DNA from 4 places in the Enterobacter sp. genome. Region 2 is predicted to be linked to each of the others. Evidence: predicted binding sites of a transcription regulator. Region 2 holds the regulator's gene; each other region holds the start of a gene.
What was found. Region 2 encodes Fur, which represses iron uptake genes when iron is present. Its sites were predicted from a motif close to ATAATAATGAGAACNACTATCAA; they were not measured.
Positions count from the first base shown of each region.

Region 1: fepB (Fe2+-enterobactin ABC transporter substrate-binding protein) is a predicted target of Fur. The motif match lies at 2,702-2,724, and genes of this name have one in related genera.
Region 3: ACWYRJ_RS17020 (Nramp family divalent metal transporter) is a predicted target of Fur. The motif match lies at 2,925-2,947, and genes of this name have one in related genera.
Region 4: feoA (ferrous iron transporter A) is a predicted target of Fur. The motif match lies at 2,600-2,622, and genes of this name have one in related genera.

Region 1 is NZ_CDRQYH010000009.1:14,239-19,677, forward strand. Features, by position in the region: gene fepD (Fe(3+)-siderophore ABC transporter permease) at 1-316, opposite strand, end outside; gene entS (enterobactin transporter EntS) at 425-1,672, shown strand; gene fepB (Fe2+-enterobactin ABC transporter substrate-binding protein) at 1,719-2,678, opposite strand; gene entC (isochorismate synthase EntC) at 2,867-4,042, shown strand; gene entE ((2,3-dihydroxybenzoyl)adenylate synthase EntE) at 4,052-5,439, shown strand, end outside.
Region 2 is NZ_CDRQYH010000078.1:1,050-6,488, forward strand. Features, by position in the region: gene ybfF (esterase) at 1-596, shown strand, start outside; gene ybfE (LexA regulated protein) at 725-1,012, shown strand; gene fldA (flavodoxin FldA) at 1,168-1,698, shown strand; gene fur (ferric iron uptake transcriptional regulator) at 1,989-2,435, shown strand; gene chiQ (ChiQ/YbfN family lipoprotein) at 2,528-2,854, opposite strand; gene chiP (chitoporin ChiP) at 2,902-4,299, opposite strand; gene glnS (glutamine--tRNA ligase) at 4,746-5,439, opposite strand, start outside.
Region 3 is NZ_CDRQYH010000068.1:12,376-17,814, forward strand. Features, by position in the region: gene mgrA (L-glyceraldehyde 3-phosphate reductase) at 148-1,146, shown strand; gene ACWYRJ_RS17015 (DUF2502 domain-containing protein) at 1,274-1,615, shown strand; gene ACWYRJ_RS17020 (Nramp family divalent metal transporter) at 1,647-2,885, opposite strand; gene nupC (nucleoside permease NupC) at 3,234-4,421, shown strand; gene ACWYRJ_RS17030 (EAL domain-containing protein) at 4,466-5,439, opposite strand, start outside.
Region 4 is NZ_CDRQYH010000005.1:55,462-60,900, forward strand. Features, by position in the region: gene feoB (Fe(2+) transporter permease subunit FeoB) at 1-2,301, opposite strand, end outside; gene feoA (ferrous iron transporter A) at 2,332-2,559, opposite strand; gene ACWYRJ_RS03070 (Tex family protein) at 2,896-5,226, opposite strand; gene greB (transcription elongation factor GreB) at 5,315-5,439, opposite strand, start outside.

The sequences.
Region 1 (5,439 bases), on a different contig from region 2:
CGATGGCAAAGCTGGCGCCAGAGTTAACGCCGAGAATGCCGGGGTCCGCCAGCGGATTGCGGGTGAGGGTTTGCATCAGGGCACCGGCAAGGCCGAGTGCGCCACCGGCCAGCAGCCCGGCAAGGGTGCGGGGCAGGCGAGCGTCGAGCACGATAGTGCAGTCAGCGCTCTGGCAGGTGCCGGAGAGCGCATCAACGATAACGGACGCGGGCAGCGGCTTCGCGCCGACCAGCAGGCTGAGTGCAGCCGCAAGGCTCAGGAGCAGCAGTAAAACGGGCACGGCAATGGCGCGCACCGAAGAAGAGGAAAACGACATAGCAACACCCATGATTTGATAATGATAGTGATTATCGTTATCTATCTTATTTGGCTATGTTAGCATGTGCGCCCATGGAATGGGTAGAATTACACTCAAGGCTTTGTCATGAATCAAAAATCCTGGCTGCTTAACCTCAGCCTGCTCAAAACGCACCCGGCCTATCGCGCGGTGTTTATCGCTCGCTTTATCTCCATTTTATCCCTCGGCCTGCTCGGCGTGGCCGTGCCGGTCCAGATCCAGACCATGACGCACTCCAGCTGGCTGGTGGGGTTATCGGTTACCTTAACCGGCGGGGCGATGTTTATCGGCCTGATGGTTGGCGGCGTGCTGGCGGACCGCTACGAGCGCAAGACGCTGATCCTGCTGGCGCGCGGCACCTGCGGCGTGGGCTTTATCGGGCTGTGTCTGAACGCCATGCTGCCTGAGCCGTCGCTGATCGCCATTTATGCCCTGGGGCTGTGGGACGGCTTTTTCGCCTCGCTGGGCGTGACGGCGCTGCTGGCGGCCACGCCCGCGCTGGTCGGGCGAGAAAATCTGATGCAGGCGGGGGCGATCACTATGCTCACCGTGCGCCTCGGCTCGGTGATTTCACCGATGGTGGGCGGCCTGCTGCTGGCGACCGGCAACGTGGCGTGGAACTACGGGCTGGCGGCGGCAGGGACCTTTATCACCACGCTGACGCTGCTGCGCCTGCCGCTGCTGCCGCCTCCGCCGCAGCCGCGTGAGCACCCGCTGAAATCGCTGATGGCCGCGATTCGTTTCCTGTTCAGCAACCCGCTGATTGGCGGCATTGCGCTGCTCGGCGGCCTGCTGACCATGGCGAGCGCAGTGCGCGTGCTGTATCCGGCATTAGCGGGAGAGTGGCAGATGAGCGCCTCGGAGATTGGCATTCTCTACGCGGCCATTCCGCTCGGCGCGGCGTGCGGGGCGCTGACCAGCGGCAACCTGGCGCAGAGCGCGCGTCCGGGGCTGATTATGCTGCTTACCTCTCTGGCGTCGTTTATCGCCATCGGCTTCTTTAGCCTGATGCCGGCGTGGGCGCTCGGGGTGTTGTGCCTGGTGATTTTCGGCTGGCTGAGCGCCATCAGTTCGCTGCTGCAGTACACCCTGATCCAGACCCAGACGCCGGAAGGGATGCTCGGGCGCATCAACGGCCTGTGGACGGCGCAGAACGTCACGGGCGATGCCATTGGCGCGGCGATCCTCGGCGGGCTGGGGGCGATAATGACCCCGGCGGCGTCGGCGAGCAGTAGCGGGTTTGCGTTAGCGATGGTTGGCGTGATTTTGTTAGTGGCGTTGGTGAAATTGCGGCGGTTCAGGCAGGAGGTTGTGTTGAACGACGGTGTGGCCTGATGCCCTCACCCCGGCCCTCTCCCACAGGGAGAGGGTGGGAAAATGCCTACTTAAACAACGTATTCAATCTGTCTAACACCAGCATCGCGCTGTAATAATCCAGGCGGAACGTCTCGGTTCCCAATGCCCAAACCCGTTTGTTTTTCACCGACGGCAGATGCGCCAGCAGCGGGTTGGCGTAAATCGCATCCACATCTTTCTGGTCGCCGGCAAACACGAACAGCCCTTCGCCGTTCAGTCCCGTTGCCAGGTTTTCACCGCCCAGCTGGATAATATCGTGCCGCTTGCCCTGGCTTGTTGAGGTCTGCAAACCGGCGGGCAGGTCCGCCAGCGTAAAGCCCAGCTGGTGCAGCAGCTTGCCCTGCGCTGATTCCGCGGTCCACAGGTTGGCGCTGTGCGCGGCGGCGGTGTAGACGATGGCGTTCACCGGCTGCGGCGGCAGCTTCATCTGCTGTTTCACCTGCGCGAGCTGTTTATCAAACGCGGCAATGCGCTCTTCGGCCTGTTTTTCCTGTCCGGTGATGGTGCCCAGTTGCGTCAGCAGTGCCTGCCAGCTCTTGTCGTCGTAGTTGATGATAAGCGTCGGCGCAATGGCGGAGAGCTGATCGTACAGTGCCAGCGCGGAATCACCGCCGGTGGCGCTGATCAAAATCAGATCCGGCATTTGTGCGGCGACCGCTTCGGCGCTCGGTTCGCCAATATACATCCGCGCAACCTGACGCTGTTTCGCAATATCGCCCCACTGGCGCAAAAAGCCCTGCGCATCGGCCACGCGGTTGTTCGGCGTGGTCGCGCCGCTGGCGACGACCGGGGCGTCAATCGCCAGCAGGGAGCCGGTTAAGGTCACGCTGGTACAAACAATGCGCGTCGGTTTGCTCTCTAGCGTGTGAACGCCGCGGCTGTCAGTCACCTGACGCGGCCAGTCGGCGGCAGCGGCTGAGGTAAGTCCTAAAACAAAAAGTGCCAATAAAAGCAGGGGATTACGGAAAACGGCAGGGGATTTCACAGCGCGGGATCCTGTTTTTGTTGAAGATAATGCTTCTCATTTTCATGGTTGCAGCATCTGGATGCAAGCTTTTGTCGCACAAGTTATTTGTCCGACGGTTGACAGCGGAGCGATGTGGGATTAGGTTAGCCGACGAAAATATAAATGATAATCATTATTGCTTCTTTTATCATTTTAAGGAGGATGATATGGATACGTCCCTGGCTGAGGAAGTCCAGCACGCCGCAACCACGCTGGAATCAGACCGTTTTTTCTTTATGTCGCCTTACCGCAGCTTTACTACGTCCGGCTGCTTTGCCCGCTTCAGTGAACCCGCTGTTGGCGGTGACGATCCGGCGGGTCGCTTCCAGCAAAAATTAGCCCAGGCCTTCCTGAATGCGAAAGCCAGCGGTATCGCTCATCCGGTGATGGTAGGGGCTATCCCGTTCGATACCCGCAAGCCGTCCTCTCTGTTTATTCCCCAACGCTGGCAGACCTTTTCCCGTCCGGCACGTCAGCAGTCTGCACGCTATTTTTCCGGCTCGCAGGCGCTGAAGGTGGAACAACGCACCGAGATCCCGCCGCAGCCCGTTTTCGAAGAGATGGTGGCTCGCGCCGCGTCGCTCACCGCCACGCCGCAGGTGAACAAGGTGGTGCTGTCGCGCCTGATTGATATCGCGACCGACAAACGCATGGATAGCGGCGCCCTGATGGAGCGCCTGATCGCCCAGAACCCGGCGAGCTTCAACTTCCACGTGCCGCTGGAAGACGGCGGCGTGCTCCTCGGCGCCAGCCCTGAACTGCTGCTGCGCAAAGAGGGCGCGCACTTTAGTTCGCTGCCGCTGGCAGGCTCGGCGCGTCGTCAGCCCGATGATGTATTAGATCGCGAAGCGGGCAATAAGCTGCTGGCCTCTGAAAAGGATCGCCACGAGCACGATTTGGTGACCCAGGCGATGAAGGCCATTCTGGCACCGCGCAGCCATCATCTCACCATGCCTGATTCTCCTCAGTTGATTACCACGCCGACGCTGTGGCATCTGGCGACGCCGGTTGAAGGTGACGCGCGTGAAAACGAAAACGCCCTGACCCTGGCCTGCCTGCTGCACCCGACCCCGGCGCTGAGCGGCTTCCCGCATCAGGCGGCAAAAGAGCTGATCGCCGAGCTGGAGCCGTTCGACCGCGAGCTGTTCGGCGGCATCGTCGGCTGGTGCGACAGCGAAGGCAACGGCGAGTGGGTGGTGACCATCCGCTGCGCGCGCCTTCGTGAAAATACCGTTCGTCTGTTTGCCGGCGCGGGCATTGTGCCTGCCTCCTCGCCGGTGGGCGAGTGGCGCGAGACGGGCGTGAAGCTCTCCACCATGCTCAACGTATTTGGTTTGCACTAAGGAAGACTCATGACCATTCCCTTTACCCGCTGGCCTGAGGCATTTGCCCGCCGCTACCGTGAAAAAGGCTACTGGCAGGATCTGCCGTTGACCCACATCCTGACGGATCGCGCGGACAGCGATGCCGTGGCGATAATTGACGGCGAGCGGCACATCACCTACCGCGCGCTGAATCAGGCCGTAAACAACCTGGCCTCAGCCCTTCAGGGGCGAGGGCTGCACCGCGGCGAGACCGCGCTGGTGCAGCTCGGCAACGTGGCCGAGTTCTACATCACCTTCTTCGCGCTGCTGCAAATCGGCGTCGCGCCGGTCAACGCGCTCTTTAGCCACCAGCGCAGCGAGCTGAACGCCTACGCGGCGCAGATCAACCCCGCCGTGCTGATCGCCGATCGCGACCACGCGCTGTTTGCGGGCGATGACTTCCTCAACGCTTTCGTGGATGAACACCGTTCGGTTCGCGTCGTGCTGCTGCGCGGCGATAAGGGTGAACATGCCCTGGAAGCGGCGATGGCCCGTCCGGCCGACAACTTCATCCCGAACCCGACGCCTGCCGACGAAGTGGCCTTCTTCCAGCTCTCCGGCGGCAGCACCGGCACGCCGAAGCTGATCCCGCGCACGCACAACGACTACGACTACAGCATCCGCCGCAGCAACGAGATCTGCGGCATTACCGCCGAAACGCGTTACCTGAATGCGCTGCCCGCGGCGCACAACTACGCCATGAGCTCGCCGGGATCGTTAGGCGTCTTCACCGCGGGCGGCTGCGTGGTGCTGGCGAACGATCCGAGCGCCACGCTCTGCTTCCCGCTGATTGAACGACATCAGATTAACGTCACCTCGCTGGTGCCGCCGGCGGTGAGCCTCTGGCTGCAGGCGATTGCCGACGGTGCGGGCAATGCGCAGCTTAAGACCCTGAAGCTGTTGCTGGTGGGCGGCGCGCGCCTCTCCGCCACGCTCGCGGCGCGCATTCCGGCGGAAATCGGCTGCCAGCTTCAGCAGGTGTTCGGCATGGCGGAAGGGCTGGTGAACTATACCACGCTCGACGATGCGCCGGAGCGCATCATCAACACTCAGGGCCGCCCGATGTGCCCGGACGACGAAGTGTGGGTGGCTGACGAGCACGGCAACCCGCTGCCGCGCGGGGAAGTCGGACGGCTGATGACGCGGGGTCCGTATACCTTCCGCGGCTATTTCAACAGTCCGGAACACAATGCCAGCGCCTTCGACGCCGACGGCTTTTACTGCTCCGGGGATCTGATCGCCATCGACGAGCAGGGCTACATCACCGTGCAGGGTCGTGAGAAAGATCAGATCAACCGTGGTGGGGAGAAGATCGCAGCCGAAGAGATTGAAAACCTGCTGCTGCGCCATGAGTCGGTGATCCACGCCGCGCTGGT
Region 2 (5,439 bases):
ACGAGATGACCTACGCGGCGATGGCGCAGGATCTGCTGGATACGCTGGATGCCAACGACCTGCAAAAGGTGACCCTCATCGGGCATTCAATGGGTGGCAAAGCGGTGATGGCCCTGACGGCACTGGCCCCGGAGCGTATTAACGGCCTGGTTGTAATTGATGTTGCGCCCGTGGATTACGACGTCCGCCGCCACGACGAAATTTTTGCCGCCATCAATGCGGTCACCGAAGCGGGCGTCGCGACTCGCCAACAGGCGGCTGCCGTCATGCGTGAGCATCTTGATGAAGAAGGCGTCGTCCAGTTCCTGCTGAAGTCGTTTGTTGACGGCCAATGGCGTTTTAACGTGCCGGTGCTCTGGAATCAGTACAATAACATCGTGGGCTGGGAAACCGTCCCCGCCTGGCCACACCCTACCCTCTTTATTCGCGGCGGTAACTCTCCTTACGTTACCGACGCGTACCGCGACACGCTGCTGGCCCAATTCCCGCAGGCTCGCGCCCACGTGATTGCCGGTGCCGGACACTGGGTGCATGCAGAAAAACCCGATGCTGTGCTGCGCGCCATTCGCCGCTATCTCGCTGATACGACAAATTGATTAAAAAGAAAGCGACTGGAAGGCTGCGGGCTTCCAGTCGTTGGCGTGCCGTTTTTGGTGATGTATGATGGCGCGCTTATCGCCCGGGCATTAGCAGGGCGGCGTGTTTCCCCCGAAGTCTCAGAATCATGGCCAAAGAACAAACGGACCGTACGACACTAGATCTGTTCGCGAATGAGCGTCGCCCGGGACGACCGAAGACGAATCCGCTTTCGCGCGATGAACAGCTGCGTATCAATAAACGCAATCAGCTTAAACGCGATAAAAATCGCGGGCTTAAGCGTGTCGAACTGAAGCTTAACGCCGACGCCGTCGATGCGCTGAACGAGCTGGCTGACGCGCGAAATATCAGCCGAAGCGAGCTCATTGAAGAGATGTTAATCGCCCAGCTTGAGGCGTTACGCAGCCAGGCATAAGTCTGAAAATCCCCTTTATTACCCTTTTCATGTAGCACAGAGTGCAGTCCTGCGCGATAGCTGTTTCCGCAGGGTTGCCAGTTCTGCTATTATTGCCCTTATCCGTGGCCGAATTGCGCCACCATACTATTAAGTTTCAAGAGGTTATTTTACTCATGGCAATCATCGGCATTTTCTTTGGCAGTGATACCGGCAATACCGAAAATATCGCAAAAAACATTCAAAAACAGCTCGGTAAAGACGTTGCTGATGTGCATGACATTGCCAAGAGCAGCAAAGAAGATCTGGAAGGCTATGACATTCTGCTGCTGGGTATCCCAACCTGGTACTACGGTGAAGCCCAATGCGACTGGGATGATTTCTTCCCGACGCTGGAAGAAGTGGACTTCAACGGTAAGCTGGTTGCCCTGTTTGGCTGCGGTGACCAGGAAGACTACGCTGAGTATTTCTGTGACGCGCTGGGTACCATCCGCGACATCATTGAGCCGAATGGCGCGGTTATCGTAGGCCACTGGCCGACCGCTGGTTACCACTTCGAAGCGTCTAAAGGCCTGGCCGATGACGATCATTTCGTGGGTCTGGCCATCGACGAAGACCGTCAGCCAGAACTGACCGCCGAGCGCGTTGAGAAGTGGGTGAAGCAGATCCGTGAAGAACTGCACCTTGATGATATTCTGAACGCCTGATTTTATCGCGGCGCAACTGCGGTTGCGCCCATGCCCCAGGTCAAACCGATTAAATTAATCGCTACAATCTTTTAACTTTTTCGCCCAGACCTGTACAATGTCTCCCTGATAAAATGTGGTTTTCCATAGAGCAAGTTTGTTGGTGATACCCCATTTTTATAAGCATATTTTGCCTGAGACTTGCAGTTTTCATTTAGCCATGGCAGTTCTATAATGAGACGCATTATCCCAGGTGCATTTTCTGTCACTTCCTACAGAAGTGAATCGTTTAGCAACAGGACAGATTCCGCATGACTGACAACAATACCGCATTAAAGAAGGCTGGCCTGAAAGTTACGCTTCCTCGGTTAAAAATCCTCGAAGTGCTTCAGGGTCCAGACAATCACCATGTCAGTGCGGAAGACCTTTATAAACGTCTTATCGACATGGGTGAAGAGATTGGGCTGGCTACCGTCTATCGCGTGCTGAACCAGTTTGATGACGCGGGCATTGTCACCCGTCATAATTTCGAAGGCGGTAAATCTGTTTTCGAACTGACCCAGCAGCAGCACCACGATCATCTGATCTGCCTCGACTGCGGCAAGGTCATTGAATTCAGCGATGATTCCATCGAAGCGCGCCAGCGTGAAATCGCCGCGCGTCACGGTATCCGCCTGACCAACCACAGCCTGTATCTTTACGGTCACTGTGCTGAAGGCGACTGCCGCGAAGATGACCACGCGCACGACGCAAAATAATCAAGTGTTCATACTCTGAGCCAGCCGAAAGGTTGGCTTTTTTTTGCCAGAAAAAAGCCCGGTAAGCGCAGCGCCACCGGGCGTAAAGCAACTTATTTATTATTGTTGCGTATCTCGTTCCAGATCTTATCGCAACGCTTGGTCACTTCCTGATCGTTACCGGTTTTACGCGCCTGGATACAGGCCTGGTAATCCATCACGCGGACATTCTCCCGCGTCGCAAACTGCTCATGCGCTTTCTCTTTCTTCAGCACGTTCAAAACGCTCTGACAGGCTTCAATTTTCTCCGGCGATCCTTCTGCTGTATTAATACAGGCGCTATAGGCCTCCTTCAGCCGGGAATCTTCTTTCGGTGCCTCACTCTGAGCACACGCCACCAGCCCTGATGCCAGCAACGCGACGATTACGATTTTTTTCATCATATGCAGTCTCCGGTCCGGCGGGATCTAACCCGCCGGAAGATTCATCAGAAGATAGTGAACGGTGCGATAACCATGAATTTCACGTCACGTTCATCCTGGAAGATGTTGCCGTAACCGCCCGCGTAGCTCGGGATATCGGAGTGGTTGTCATACTGAGTGAAGTGCAGTTTGAACATTGTGCCTTTCGCGCGGCCATCCTGCAGGGTATAGATAGCATCGAGGCTGTAGGAAGACTCTTTCAGGCGATAGTTGGGATCGTAGTATGCGTCCGGAGTTGCCATATCGGCTGGTTTTGCATCCCAGGCGTAAGCGTAAGAAGCGCCCACCGCCCAGCCAGGCAGGTTCCAGTTTTTCAGGTCGTACATTGCGCCGAAGAAGACCGCTTTCTCGCCGTCGGCGTTGAAGTCTGAGCGGTTATCCCACCAGATATCAAGACGACCGTTGGATGAGGCATAGGTCGGGGTCATACGCTGCAGGAAGTAGCCCTGCTGCCCTTCCGCCTTCACCCATGTTCCTTCCAGACGTAAATCAACCTGACCGACCTTATAGCCGAAGGTTAGCGCCTGCAGCCACGCGGTGCCATCATAAATGTCATTGACGCCACCGTTGCTGACTTTGTCGCGCGTACCGTAGAACTGATAGCTGGTACTCAGCGGGCTACCCGCGACATCAAACTTATAGCTGGCCTTGGCAAAGTACTGATCGATATACCCTTGCGCCTGGCCAAATGCTGCTTCGAGAACCAGATCGTTTTTGAAGTCGTATTTCGCCCCCAGCGAGTGGAGATAATCGACTTTGGTTTTCTTATCGTTCTGGTAGAACTTGTCCATCTCGATGTGCCAGGGTGCTTTGTACTCGTTGGTCCACATATAGGAGAAGCTCAACGCACCCGCATCACCGTAGTCAAAGTTCGCCCCGGCTTCCGCACCCTGATAGGTACCCGGCATAAAACTCCAGTGCGGTGCTAACAGGGTCTGGCCAGTTGGCTGAATATAACCACCGCGCGCCCATACCGGACCGTATTTAAATTTTGCAGCGGCTTTGTAAAGGCTGATGCCGCTCTTATCCCCGGACCAGTCTTCTTTATACGCTTTATTGCTGGAGGAGAAGGCAATTTCGTTCGGGTGGGCGCTGTCGCCGTTTTCCGCCATTTCAATCGCGGTAAACGCAGCAATATCCAGACCGAACATATCCGCGGCATAGCCTGACTGGAAGTCCAGGTTGGCGTTCCAGGTGGAATGAGAAAGGTTGGTTTTGTATTTGTCTTCGGTGACGTCTTTACGGTCACGTTCACGCTGCCAGTAATAGATACCGCCCGTGAGGGTAGAATCGTCGATGAAGCCCGCCGCTTTCGCCTCTGGTGTCACCACCAGGCCCGACATTGCTGTCACACCGGCAATAGCCAGCGCCAGCGCACTACGTTTGCCACTGAACGTACGCATAGATTATTCCTCTTTGACGAATTAAAACGCCTGAAACGGCGTAAATAAAAAAGACCAAATGGTCAGGGGTAGTTTTAAATACCCTCGAATTAAATACCGTCGTTAGGTTATTTTTCGCGACGCGAATTATCAATGCTTTTTAGCGGACAAAAGTCAGGATTATGACGAAGTGCACATAATTAGTAGTGCTTTGTAACATTTGCAGGGAGGCGAGGAATGGCGGGGAATTTTCAAGTATTTCAGTGGCTAGACGAGAAACATCTTCCCTTTCTTATAACCTTTTTGTTTTTCCTAATGACACAAAATTTTTTTTGAAAAATAAGTAGCACCTCATTGACCTGATATTTTTATCACACCTTTTTAGGCCCTGGCTTAATACCCTGATCGTTAAATAAAAAAACGCCGCATAGTGCGGCGTTTGTCTCTCATTGACCAGACCAGCAATATTATTCGCCGATCTTCGTCCAGGTATCACGCAGACCTACGGTACGGTTAAATACCGGTTTTTCTGCCGTGCTGTGACGGCTGTCCAGGCAGAAGTAACCTTCACGTTCGAACTGGAACGCTTTGCCTGCTTCAGCGTTTTTCAGAGAAGGCTCCGCATAACCCTGCTTGATCACCAGAGATTCCGGGTTGATGGTCGCCAGGAAGTCTTCCGCAGCACCAGGGTTAGGCACGCTGAACAGACGATCGTACAGACGAATTTCTACCGGCAGCGCGTGGGATGCGCTCACCCAGTGGATAACGCCTTTCACCTTGCGGCCATCCGCAGGATCTTTGCTCAGCGTTTCAGCATCATAAGAACAGAAGATGGTGGTGATATTCCCTTCTGCATCTTTCTCTACGCGCTCGGCTTTGATGACGTAGGCATTACGCAGACGCACTTCTTTACCCAGCACCAGACGCTTGTACTGTTTGTTGGCTTCTTCGCGGAAGTCAGCGCGGTCAATCCAGATCTCGCCGCTGAACGGCACGTCACGGCTTCCCATTTCCGGTTTGTTCGGATGGTTAGGCATGGCGACCAGCTCGCTTTCACCCTGCGGATAATTTTCGATAACCAGTTTCACCGGATCGATAACCGCCATCGCGCGCGGAGCGTTTTCGTTGAGATCTTCGCGAATGCATGATTCAAGGGACGCC
Region 3 (5,439 bases), on a different contig from region 2:
TTAAATAAGCGTGATGGCTGTCCAGAATTGGCGATAAGAAGGACATGGAAAGAATGCTTTACAAAAAAGGCTGCGCTATGCTGCTTTTTTTCACGTAAATGTAAACGCATACACTGATTTTACACTTCAGCGCCAGAGGTTACGAAAATGGGTTATCAGCCGGACAAAAATCGTTACGGGACAATGGAGTATCGCCGCTGTGGGCAAAGCGGGCTCAGGTTGCCCGCCATCTCGCTCGGGCTGTGGCATAACTTCGGTGATACCACCCTTATCGAAAACAGCCGTCAACTTTTACAGCGTGCGTTCGATCTGGGCATTACGCATTTCGACCTTGCCAACAACTATGGCCCGCCACCGGGATCGGCCGAACGTAATTTCGGCCGTATTTTACAGGAGGACTTCCTGCCCTGGCGCGACGAGCTAATCATCTCAACCAAAGCGGGCTATACCATGTGGGAGGGTCCTTACGGCGACTGGGGGTCACGCAAATACCTGCTGGCAAGCCTCGATCAAAGCCTGAAGAGGATGGGGCTGGAGTATGTGGATATCTTCTATCATCACCGTCCTGACCCACAGACGCCGCTGCAGGAAACCATGAAAGCGCTTGACCATGCGGTGCGCCAGGGGAAGGCTCTGTATGTTGGATTATCCAACTACCCCGCTGAACTGGCCCGCAAGGCGATTGATATCCTTGACGATCTCGGTACGCCCTGCCTGATCCACCAGCCGAAATATTCCCTGTTTGAGCGTGCGCCGGAAGAGGGATTGCTGGACGTGCTGCAGGAAAAAGGAGTCGGCTGTATTCCCTTCTCGCCGCTGGCCGGTGGGCAACTGACCAACCGCTATCTGAACGGCATTCCCGCAGACTCACGCGCGGCAAGCGGCAGTCAGTTCCTTAACCCCGACCAGCTCACCGAAGAGAAGCTGGAGAAGATTAGAAAGCTGAACGCCATGGCGGAAGAGCGCGGCCAGAAGCTGTCCCAGATGGCGCTGGCCTGGGTATTACGTCATGAGAATGTGACCTCAGTGCTGATTGGGGCGAGTAAAGCGGCTCAAATTGATGACGCCGTGGGGATGCTGGCAAACCGCCATTTCTCTGTGGATGAGTTGGCCCGTATAGACGCGATCCTGAGCAGTTCAATATAAAACCGTTTTTAGCAAAAAGTGCTCTCCCCCAGGAATTCGGAGTTGAGGCGATGATACGAAGCTTTACCAACTCGTAAAATTGCGTTAACAGGCCCAACAAAGGCCCCGATCGTGAAGGAGAAAGAGTATGTTCAGGTCACTGATTCTTGCAGCGGTATTACTGGCTTCGGCGCCGCTGATCGCCACTGCGGGCGAAATCACCCTGTTGCCATCAGTAAAATTACAAATTGGCGATCGTGACGACTACGGCAGATACTGGGACGGCGGCTACTGGCGCGACCGTGACTACTGGCACCGTCATTATGAATGGCGCGGCGATCGCTGGTGGAAACATGATAACGGCAGACACCGTGGCTGGTATAAAGACAACGCGTATGAGCGCGGCTACCGTGAAGGCTGGAACGATCGTGACGACCGTCGCGGCGGCTGGGGTCGCGGGAAAGGTCATGGTCACGGCCATCACCACTAATAAAAAAGGAGCCATGGAGGCTCCTTTTTTGTTAAAGACCCAGTGCGGTTCCCACCAACAACCACAGGTTCAGCGCAACGACCACCATCACGATGGCCCATCCGGTTCGTTTTACCAGCGTTGAGTTAACCAGCTCGCCCATCAGAGTTTTGTTGCTGGTAAAGATCAGCAGCGGCACCAGCGCCAGCGCGATACCAAAACTCAGCAGAACCTGGCTCATGACCAGAATTCGCGTTGGGTCGAGACCCATCAGAATCACCACAAATGACGGCAACATGGTGACGGAGCGACGAACCCACAGCGGAATGTGGAAGCGGACAAACCCCTGCATCACCACCTGGCCTGCCAGCGTGCCCACCACCGTAGAAGAAAGGCCGGCAGCTACCAGGCTCAGACCAAATATCGTGGCGGCAGCATGGCTCAGTAACGGCTCCAGCGTGAGATACGCCTGGTCGAGATCGGCAATACCGGTATGACCGTTAAAGTGGAAAGCCGCGGCTGCAGTCGCCATCATCGCCAGGTTTACAAACCCCGCGATGGTCATAGCGATCGCGACGTCCCACTTGGTGGCGGAGTAACGCTCTTTACGCGTCCCACCGTGGAGATGCTGCGTCAGCGAGGAGTGCAAATAAATCACGTGCGGCATGATGGTCGCCCCTAGCACCCCGGCGGCCAGGAACACCGCTTCCGAGGTTGGCAGGCTTGGGATCGCCATCCCTTTACCGAGCTGTGCCAGATTCGGCTGTGAGAAAATCAGCTCGACAATGTAGGCCGCCGCCACAAAAAGCAGTAGACCACCAATCACCTTCTCCAGCGGCTTTTGACCCCGACGCTGCAGCATAAGGATGAGGAAAGTGGCAATCCCGGTCAGCACCGCCCCTTGCAACAGCGACACGCCCAGAATCAGCTTAAAGCCAATCGCTGCACCGATAAACTCAGCGAGGTCAGTGGCCATGGCGATGATTTCAGCCTGAACCCAGTAGAGCCAGACGGCGGGGCGCGGGTAATGGTCGCGAATTTGCTCCGCCAGGTTTTTACCCGTCGCAATCCCCAGCTTTGCGGAGAGCATCTGAATCAGCATCGCCATCAGGTTAGCCCAGACGACCACCCACAGCAGCTTATAGCCGAAGCTGGCCCCGGCCTGAATATTGGTCGCAAAGTTTCCTGGATCGATATAGCCAATGGCAGCGATGAACGCAGGTCCCATTAATGCGAACCGCAACTTGCGCGCGGCTCTGCCACTGCTACCCTCTACGCGACTGTTTGTCATTTCTGCCTCTGAAATATAGCCTTTGCTATGTTTAACGCTATCAAAATGAGAATGATTATCAAGATCATTTATGAAGTTTGCAGTGATTTCTCTGATAGTTTTGAACGATAGACGGGCGGGTAAGTGGGGCGATCTAACCGAAACTGAAATCGCGCATGCTTTTGTGAAGACTAGCACACAAACTTAACTTTTCACTCATTTACCTAACATAACAAAAATGTATTGTGGATCACTATTTTTGAGACTCGTCACAGGATGTAACTATAGTGTGTCCTCGGTCTCGTTTTCTTTTCGCTTGTTACATAGAATGTGCACGAAAATTAAACCTGCCTCATATTTGGAGCAAATATGGACCGCGTCCTTCATTTTGTCCTGGCACTTGTTGTCGTTACTGCACTTGCATTGCTGGTCAGCACAGACCGCAAAAAAATTCGTATCCGTTATGTTGTTCAACTGCTGGTCATTGAAGTTTTACTTGCGTGGTTCTTCCTGAACTCCAACGTAGGCCTCGGCTTCGTGAAAGGCTTCTCCGAAATGTTCGAAAAACTGCTCGGATTCGCCAACGAAGGGACCAACTTTGTCTTCGGTAAAATGAACGACGAAGGTCTGGCGTTCTTCTTCCTGAAGGTTCTCTGCCCAATCGTCTTCATCTCCGCGCTGATCGGTATTCTGCAGCACATCCGCGTTCTGCCGTTCGTGATTCGTGGAATTGGCTTCCTGTTATCCAAAGTGAACGGCATGGGCAAGCTGGAATCCTTCAACGCCGTCAGTTCCCTGATCCTCGGTCAGTCTGAGAACTTCATCGCGTATAAAGATATTCTCGGCAAGATGTCCCGCAACCGCATGTACACCATGGCGGCAACCGCAATGTCTACCGTTTCCATGTCTATCGTGGGCGCGTATATGACTATGCTGGAGCCAAAGTATGTGGTTGCTGCGCTGGTTCTGAACATGTTCAGCACCTTTATCGTTCTGTCGCTGATCAACCCGTACCGCGTTGACGCAAGCGAAGAGAACATTCAGATGTCAAACCTGCACGAAGGCCAGAGCTTCTTCGAAATGCTGGGTGAGTACATTCTGGCCGGTTTCAAAGTCGCGATTATCGTTGCCGCCATGCTGATCGGCTTCATTGCGCTGATTTCTGCGCTGAACGCCCTGTTCGCTGCGGTGCTGGGTATCTCCTTCCAGGGGATTCTGGGCTACATCTTCTATCCGATTGCATGGGTGATGGGTGTTCCGGCTCACGAAGCGCTGCAGGTGGGCAGTATCATGGCAACCAAGCTGGTTTCTAACGAATTCGTTGCAATGATGGATCTGCAGAAAATTGCCAGTACGCTTTCTCCGCGTGCGGAAGGCATTCTCTCCGTGTTCCTGGTCTCCTTCGCGAACTTCTCGTCCATCGGGATTATCGCGGGTGCGATTAAAGGCCTGAACGAAGAGCAGGGTAACGTGGTATCTCGCTTTGGCCTGAAGCTGGTTTACGGCTCTACGCTGGTGAGCGTCCTGTCAGCGTCCATTGCGGCACTGGTCCTGTAACGTTTACCGTGAAACAAAAACCGGGAGCCTGGCTCCCGGTTTTTTTATGTCCGTAATTCTTCCAGCGGTTTGGGTTTGCCTATCAGGTAGCCCTGCAGGTAATCCACACCGAAGCGGAGCAGCATCTCCCGCTGCGCCGGTGTTTCCACATATTCCGCGACGACGCAGAGCGATTTTGTCTTTGCCAGATTACACATCGACTGCACAATCATTGCATCCATGTCGTCTGTACAAATGTCTTTCACAAAGCAGCCGTCAATCTTAATGATGTCCGCCTGCAGGCGTCTGAGACGCTCATAGTTAGCGTAGCCAGTACCAAAATCATCGATGGCAATACGGAAACCATACTCCCGCAATTGCTGAATATTGTTGATACTCGTGCCTGAATTTGAGAAAGCCTGCTCTTCGGTAATCTCAATAACGACTGCCTGAGGCGCAACGCCGTACCGTTCAAACAGCGCGCAAATCTCGGTCGCCACCTCTTTTTGCATCAGCGTCAGCGGCATCAGATTGATGGAAAAACGGGTGCCAGCGTGCGTTGCAGGGTTATCTCGCAGCCACACCAGTAATTTTTCCATGACGGATATATCAAACCGATGGCTGAGGTTGAACTGCGCAATCAGCGGAATAAAGCGGTCAGGAGTAATAATCTCCCCCTCACTTTCCATTCGCGTCAGGATTTCATAGTACCCGCTCCCGTCCGCCTTCTGGATCGGCTGCGCATATAAATGGAACTGCCCCGCCTCAAGCGCATGCTTAATCCGGGCCAGCATCAGGACACGCTCTGTCGTTTGCCCTGATGCCACCTCAAGGCTATTCGTCAGCGCGAGAACGTTTTGCGCTCCGCCTGCCTGCTCTGCCAACCAGCTTAGCTGCCCAAGCGTATGATGCAGTTTCTCGCCGTCTTCGACCATTCCCCATGACGCGCCAAACTCAATATCCAGCCCGGTGTTGTTCCAGAAAATCTTATTGCTGTTGAGCCGATCGACCATATGCTGGAGTCGTTCAGCAATTTCGG
Region 4 (5,439 bases), on a different contig from region 2:
CGGGCTGCTGCAGCAGGTCGCGGCGGTTTTACGGTTTGCCAGCAGGTCGATGTCGACGCGGCTGCGCGCCCGCCGCAGCAGACCGAGCACGACCACGTTAAACAGCACAACCGCAAGAATGCAGACCAGGCTGTAGCGCGGATGCTGGTTGAAGTTAACGGTTTGATAAAACAGCGTCGCCAGCGAGTAAGCGATATTCAGCCCCCACAGGATGGAGAAGCCCATCCAGCCGCGGCTGGACTCGCGAGCAATCGCCCCCATCACGGAGATGCACGGAATGTAGAGCAGAACAAAAATGAGGTAGCTGTAGGCCGCAGACGCGCTGCCAAATTTCTCGCTCATCACCCCCATGGCACCCGTCGCCATTTCGCCGTCGCCTTTACTCGCTTCAATCGGGTTCGCCAGCACGCTCAGGCTGAAGGTGTCCTTCAGGCTCTGCCAGGTTTCCTCTACGGCACCCAGCAGTTCATCACCGAGATGAAACTCAGCCGGATTAAATTCCTGCTCCTGAATGTTCTCGGCGGTGTAGAGCGTGTTCAGGGTACCGACAACCACCTCTTTTGCCATTGCGCCGGTAAACAGGCCGACGGTTGCCTGCCAGTTATCCTCATGCACGCCAATCGGTTTGAAGACCGGCGTGATGACGCGGCTGACGGAGGCGAGGGCAGAGTCGTTAATGTTATCTGCCGCCTGTCCGCTGAGGGTGAAGCTGTTCAGCGCGCTCAGGAAAATACTGACGATGACAATCACCTTACCGGCGCGCAGGACGAAGCCTTTCAGGCGCTGCCAGGTCTGGATCGCCAGGCTTTTCAGATGGGGGACGTGGTACACCGGCAGCTCCATCACGAACGGTGACGCTTCACCGCGCATGATGGTGTGTTTCAGCATTAAGCCGGTGAGGATCGCCATCACGATGCCCAGCACGTAGAGCGAGAAGACCGCCAGCGCGCCCTGCTGGCCAAAGAAGGCTGCCGCAAAGACCGCGAAGATCGCCAGTCGGGCACCGCAGGACATAAACGGCGCCATCATAATGGTCATCAGACGTTCACGCGGCGCATCCAGGGTGCGTGCGCCCATCACCGACGGCACGTTACAGCCGAAGCCGACGATCAGCGGGACGAAGGATTTACCCGGCAGGCCCAGCGCCTGCATCAGACGATCCATCACGAACGCGGCGCGGGCCATGTAGCCGGAATCTTCCAGGAACGAGAGGAACAGGTACATCATGCCGATCTGCGGCACCAGAGGCAGAACGGTATTAATACCGCCGCCGATCCCCTGCGCGAGGAAGATGGTGAGCCATTCCGGGAAGTGCAGAGTGTAACCCACCCACTGGATCCCGTGGACGAAGATCGCGACGGAACCGGCGTCAAAAATCGGCTGCAGTGCGCCACCGATGTTAATGGCGAGCAGGAACATCACGTACATCACCAGCAGAAAGATCGGCAAACCCAGGAAGCGGTTAAGCACGACCTTATCCACCGCCGCCGTAAAGCGGCTGGGTTCCGCCGTCAGCGCGTTACTCACCACGTCGCAAATCGAGGCGATGGCCTGGTAACGGGCATCGGCTATGTGCAGCGCCGGGTCGTCCAGCTCGTCGCTAAGACGAGCCATCGTCGCGTCCAGCTTCTCTGCTGCATGCCCGGCGTAAGCGCGGCTGTAGATATCCCCTTCCAGCATCTGCAGGCCAAGCCACAGGCGCTGTTTTGCTGGCATACCGGTGTCCATCTCCTGCGCCAGCACTTTGGCTTCACGCAGGAGGGGCTTCGCGTAATGCACCAGCTCAACGTCGCGATTTCCCGCATGACGGTCAATGGCCAGCTTCAGCGCATCAATACCGCGAGCCCGCGTCGAAACCAGCGGAACGACCGGGCATCCCAGGCGCGCGGAGAGGGCATCGACGTCGATGCGCAGCCTTTGTTTCTCTGCGATGTCGAGCATGTTGAGCGCCACGATGCAGGGGATACCCAGCTCCAGCAGCTGCAGCGTCAGATAGAGGTTACGCTCGAGGTTTGAGGCATCGACCACGTTGATCAGCAGATCCGCGTCGCCGCCAAGAATATAGTGACAGGCGATTTGCTCATCGAGCGAGGTTTGTGACGAAATGGTGGTTAAGGAATAGGTGCCGGGAAGGTCAACCAGTGTCACCTGGTTGTCTGTCGTCGTGAACTGGCCCTCTTTACGCTCAACCGTCACGCCCGCCCAGTTGCCTACGCGCTGGCGTGCCCCGGTCAGCTGGTTAAAAAGCGTGGTCTTGCCGGAATTAGGATTGCCAATTAAGCCAATAGTTAACTTTTTCATTTTTTTTGACTCACTGAAACCGCTGGCTTGTTATCGGGATAAGGCTTCGACTTCTATTAATGCGAGGTCTTTCTTACGCAGGACCAGATTCACGCGGCGGGTTTCGATATGAACCGGGTCCCCTAGCGGCGCCACGCGCACGACCTGAAATGACGAGCCGGGCAGCATGCCAAGCGACAGCAGCTTTTGCCGATAGGCTGGGCTAATTTCGCGTGTAAAACCGGTAATCTTCCATGCACTGTCTGGAGTGAATTGCATAACGCCTGATTCCACGAAAGGTTAAATTATCTACTATGGGATGATAATGAGAATAGTTTTTATCAGCAATATTAAAACTGTGACGGAATGTTGTTTGCGGTATTAATTTACGGCCTGTTTGACCTTGCTCAATATTTGCTGAATTGCCTGGAAAACGAAAAGGGGAGTATTTGTTAACGGGGTGATAATTAGTGGTTTAAATATGGCTATGCAATCGGTTTCATATATTTCGATATGAATTTATTCCCCCACCCATGAGGACGAGGGGAAAAGACAGCACCGTGCGATCCCCTCTCCCCTTTGGGGAGAGGGTTAGGGTGAGGGGCATTTACAACCTTAGCGTTTTTTACCCATCGCTGCCGCCAGCGCATCCATCATCGCGCTGTTGCCTGTAGGCTGAGCATCACGTCCGCGCGGTTTTGCCGCTTTCGCGGCGGGACGCTGCTGTTCGCGGCCTCCGCCATTGCCGCCGCGGCGCGCGTTGGTGTCGCCCGGCTGCTCGTCCAGACGCATGGTCAGCGCGATACGCATGCGCTGCAGATCCACTTCCAGCACTTTGACCTTCACGATGTCGCCCGCTTTAACCACGGTGTGCGGGTCTTCAACAAACTTGTCGGCAAGGGATGAGATATGCACCAGACCATCCTGATGCACGCCGATATCCACAAATGCGCCAAAGTTGGTCACGTTGGTCACCGCGCCTTCCAGCACCATGCCCGGCAGCAGGTCGTTCATGGTCTCGATACCGTCAGCAAAGGTCGCCGTTTTGAACTCAGGACGCGGATCGCGGCCCGGCTTTTCCAGCTCTTTAATAATGTCGGTGACGGTTGGCACACCAAATTTGTCGTCGGTGAAATCAACGGCTTTCAGGTTGCGCAGGGCGCTGCTGTCACCCATGAGATCTTTCAGCGCCTGCTGGGTGGCGGCCAGGATGCGTTCCACCACAGGGTACGCTTCCGGGTGAACGGTGGAGGCATCCAGCGGGTTATCGCCGTGGTTGATGCGCAGGAAGCCCGCGCACTGCTCAAACGCTTTTGGACCCAGACGGCTCACCTTCAGCAGCTGCTGACGGTTCTGGAACTGACCGTTCTCATCACGCCAGGCGACGATGTTCTGCGCCATCATGCGGGTTAAGCCCGCCACGCGGGTCAGCAGGGGAACGGAGGCGGTATTCAGGTCAACGCCAACGGCGTTTACGCAGTCTTCCACCACCGCATCCAGCTTGCGCGCCAGCTGAGTCTGGCTCACGTCATGCTGATACTGGCCCACGCCGATGGATTTCGGATCGATCTTCACCAGCTCCGCCAGCGGATCCTGCAGGCGGCGAGCGATAGAAACTGCCCCGCGCAGGGAAACGTCCAGGTCCGGGAATTCCTGGGCCGCCAGCTCGGACGCGGAATAGACGGATGCCCCGGCCTCGCTGACGATCACTTTCTGTGCCGTCACTTTCGGGAACTGCTTCTGCACGTCGAGGTAGAAACGCTCGGTTTCACGAGAGGCCGTACCGTTGCCGATGGCAACCAGCTCGACGTTGTATTTTTCGCAAAGCGCCGCCACCACGACGGCCGCTTTCGCTGCCTGGCCGGTGTGCGGATAAATGGTATCGGTCGCCACCAGCTTGCCGGTGCCGTCAACCACAGCGACCTTCACGCCGGTACGCAGACCCGGGTCGAGACCCATGGTCGCGCGCAGGCCGGCAGGGGCGGCCATCAGCAGGTCGTGCAGGTTACGGGCGAAGACGTTAATCGCTTCATCTTCGGCGCGTTCGCGCACGGTGCCCATCAGCTCGGTTTCGAGGTGCATCAGCACCTTGATGCGCCAGGTCCAGCTTACTACGCCTTTACGCCAGCTGTCTGCCGGGGCGTTGTTCAGACGCAGGCCGAGATGGTCGATAATGATCTGCTCGCAGTGGCTCTCTTTCGGCGGCTCGTCAAACTGCGGGTCGGCGTTCAGGGAGAGCTGGAGCACGCCTTCGTTGCGGCCGCGGAACATTGCCAGCGCGCGGTGGGAAGGGGTGGTAGAAATCGGTTCGTGGTGATCGAAATAGTCGCGGAATTTCGCGCCTTCTTCCTCTTTACCCGCGACGACGGTAGAGACGATGTGGGCATTCTTCCACAGGTAATCACGCACTTTAGCGAGCAGCGCGGCGTCTTCGGCGAAGCGCTCCATCAGAATGTAGCGTGCGCCGTCAAGGGCGGCCTTGGTGTCCGCCACGCCTTTGTCAGCGTCGATAAATTTCGCCGCTTCGGTTTCGGGATCGTGCGACGGCTCGTTCCACAGCAGGTCGGCCAGCGGCTCAAGGCCCGCTTCAATCGCAATCTGCCCGCGCGTGCGGCGCTTCGGTTTGTACGGCAGATAGAGATCTTCTAATTCGGTTTTGCTCAGGGTGCCGTTAATGGCGCTTTCCAGATCGCTGGTCAGTTTGCCCTGTTCGCCGATGGATTTGAGGATCGCCTGACGACGTTCTTCCAGTTCGCGCAGATAACCGAGACGGGTCTCCAGGTTACGCAGCTGCGTGTCATCCAGACCGCCGGTGACTTCCTTACGATAGCGTGCAATAAACGGCACGGTGTTCCCTTCATCAAGCAGGCGAACGGCAGCTTCTACCTGTTCGGCTCTGGCCTGAATATCACCCGCAATAATGCGGCAGAGCGAATCATTCATCATGGCTTTATCATCTGTTGAGTCGAAAAAATCAGGGGATAGTTATACGGGCTGACACGGCAAAATGCCAGCCGGGGAGGGCGCTCTCGGACTATTTTACGTAGACGATCTCATTGACGTACCAGCTGGCTTCACCAGCTGGAGTCTGAACGATGGCCAGATCGCCCACTTCCTTTTTCAGCAGCGCGCGGGCCATCGGGGAGTCGATGGAGATGT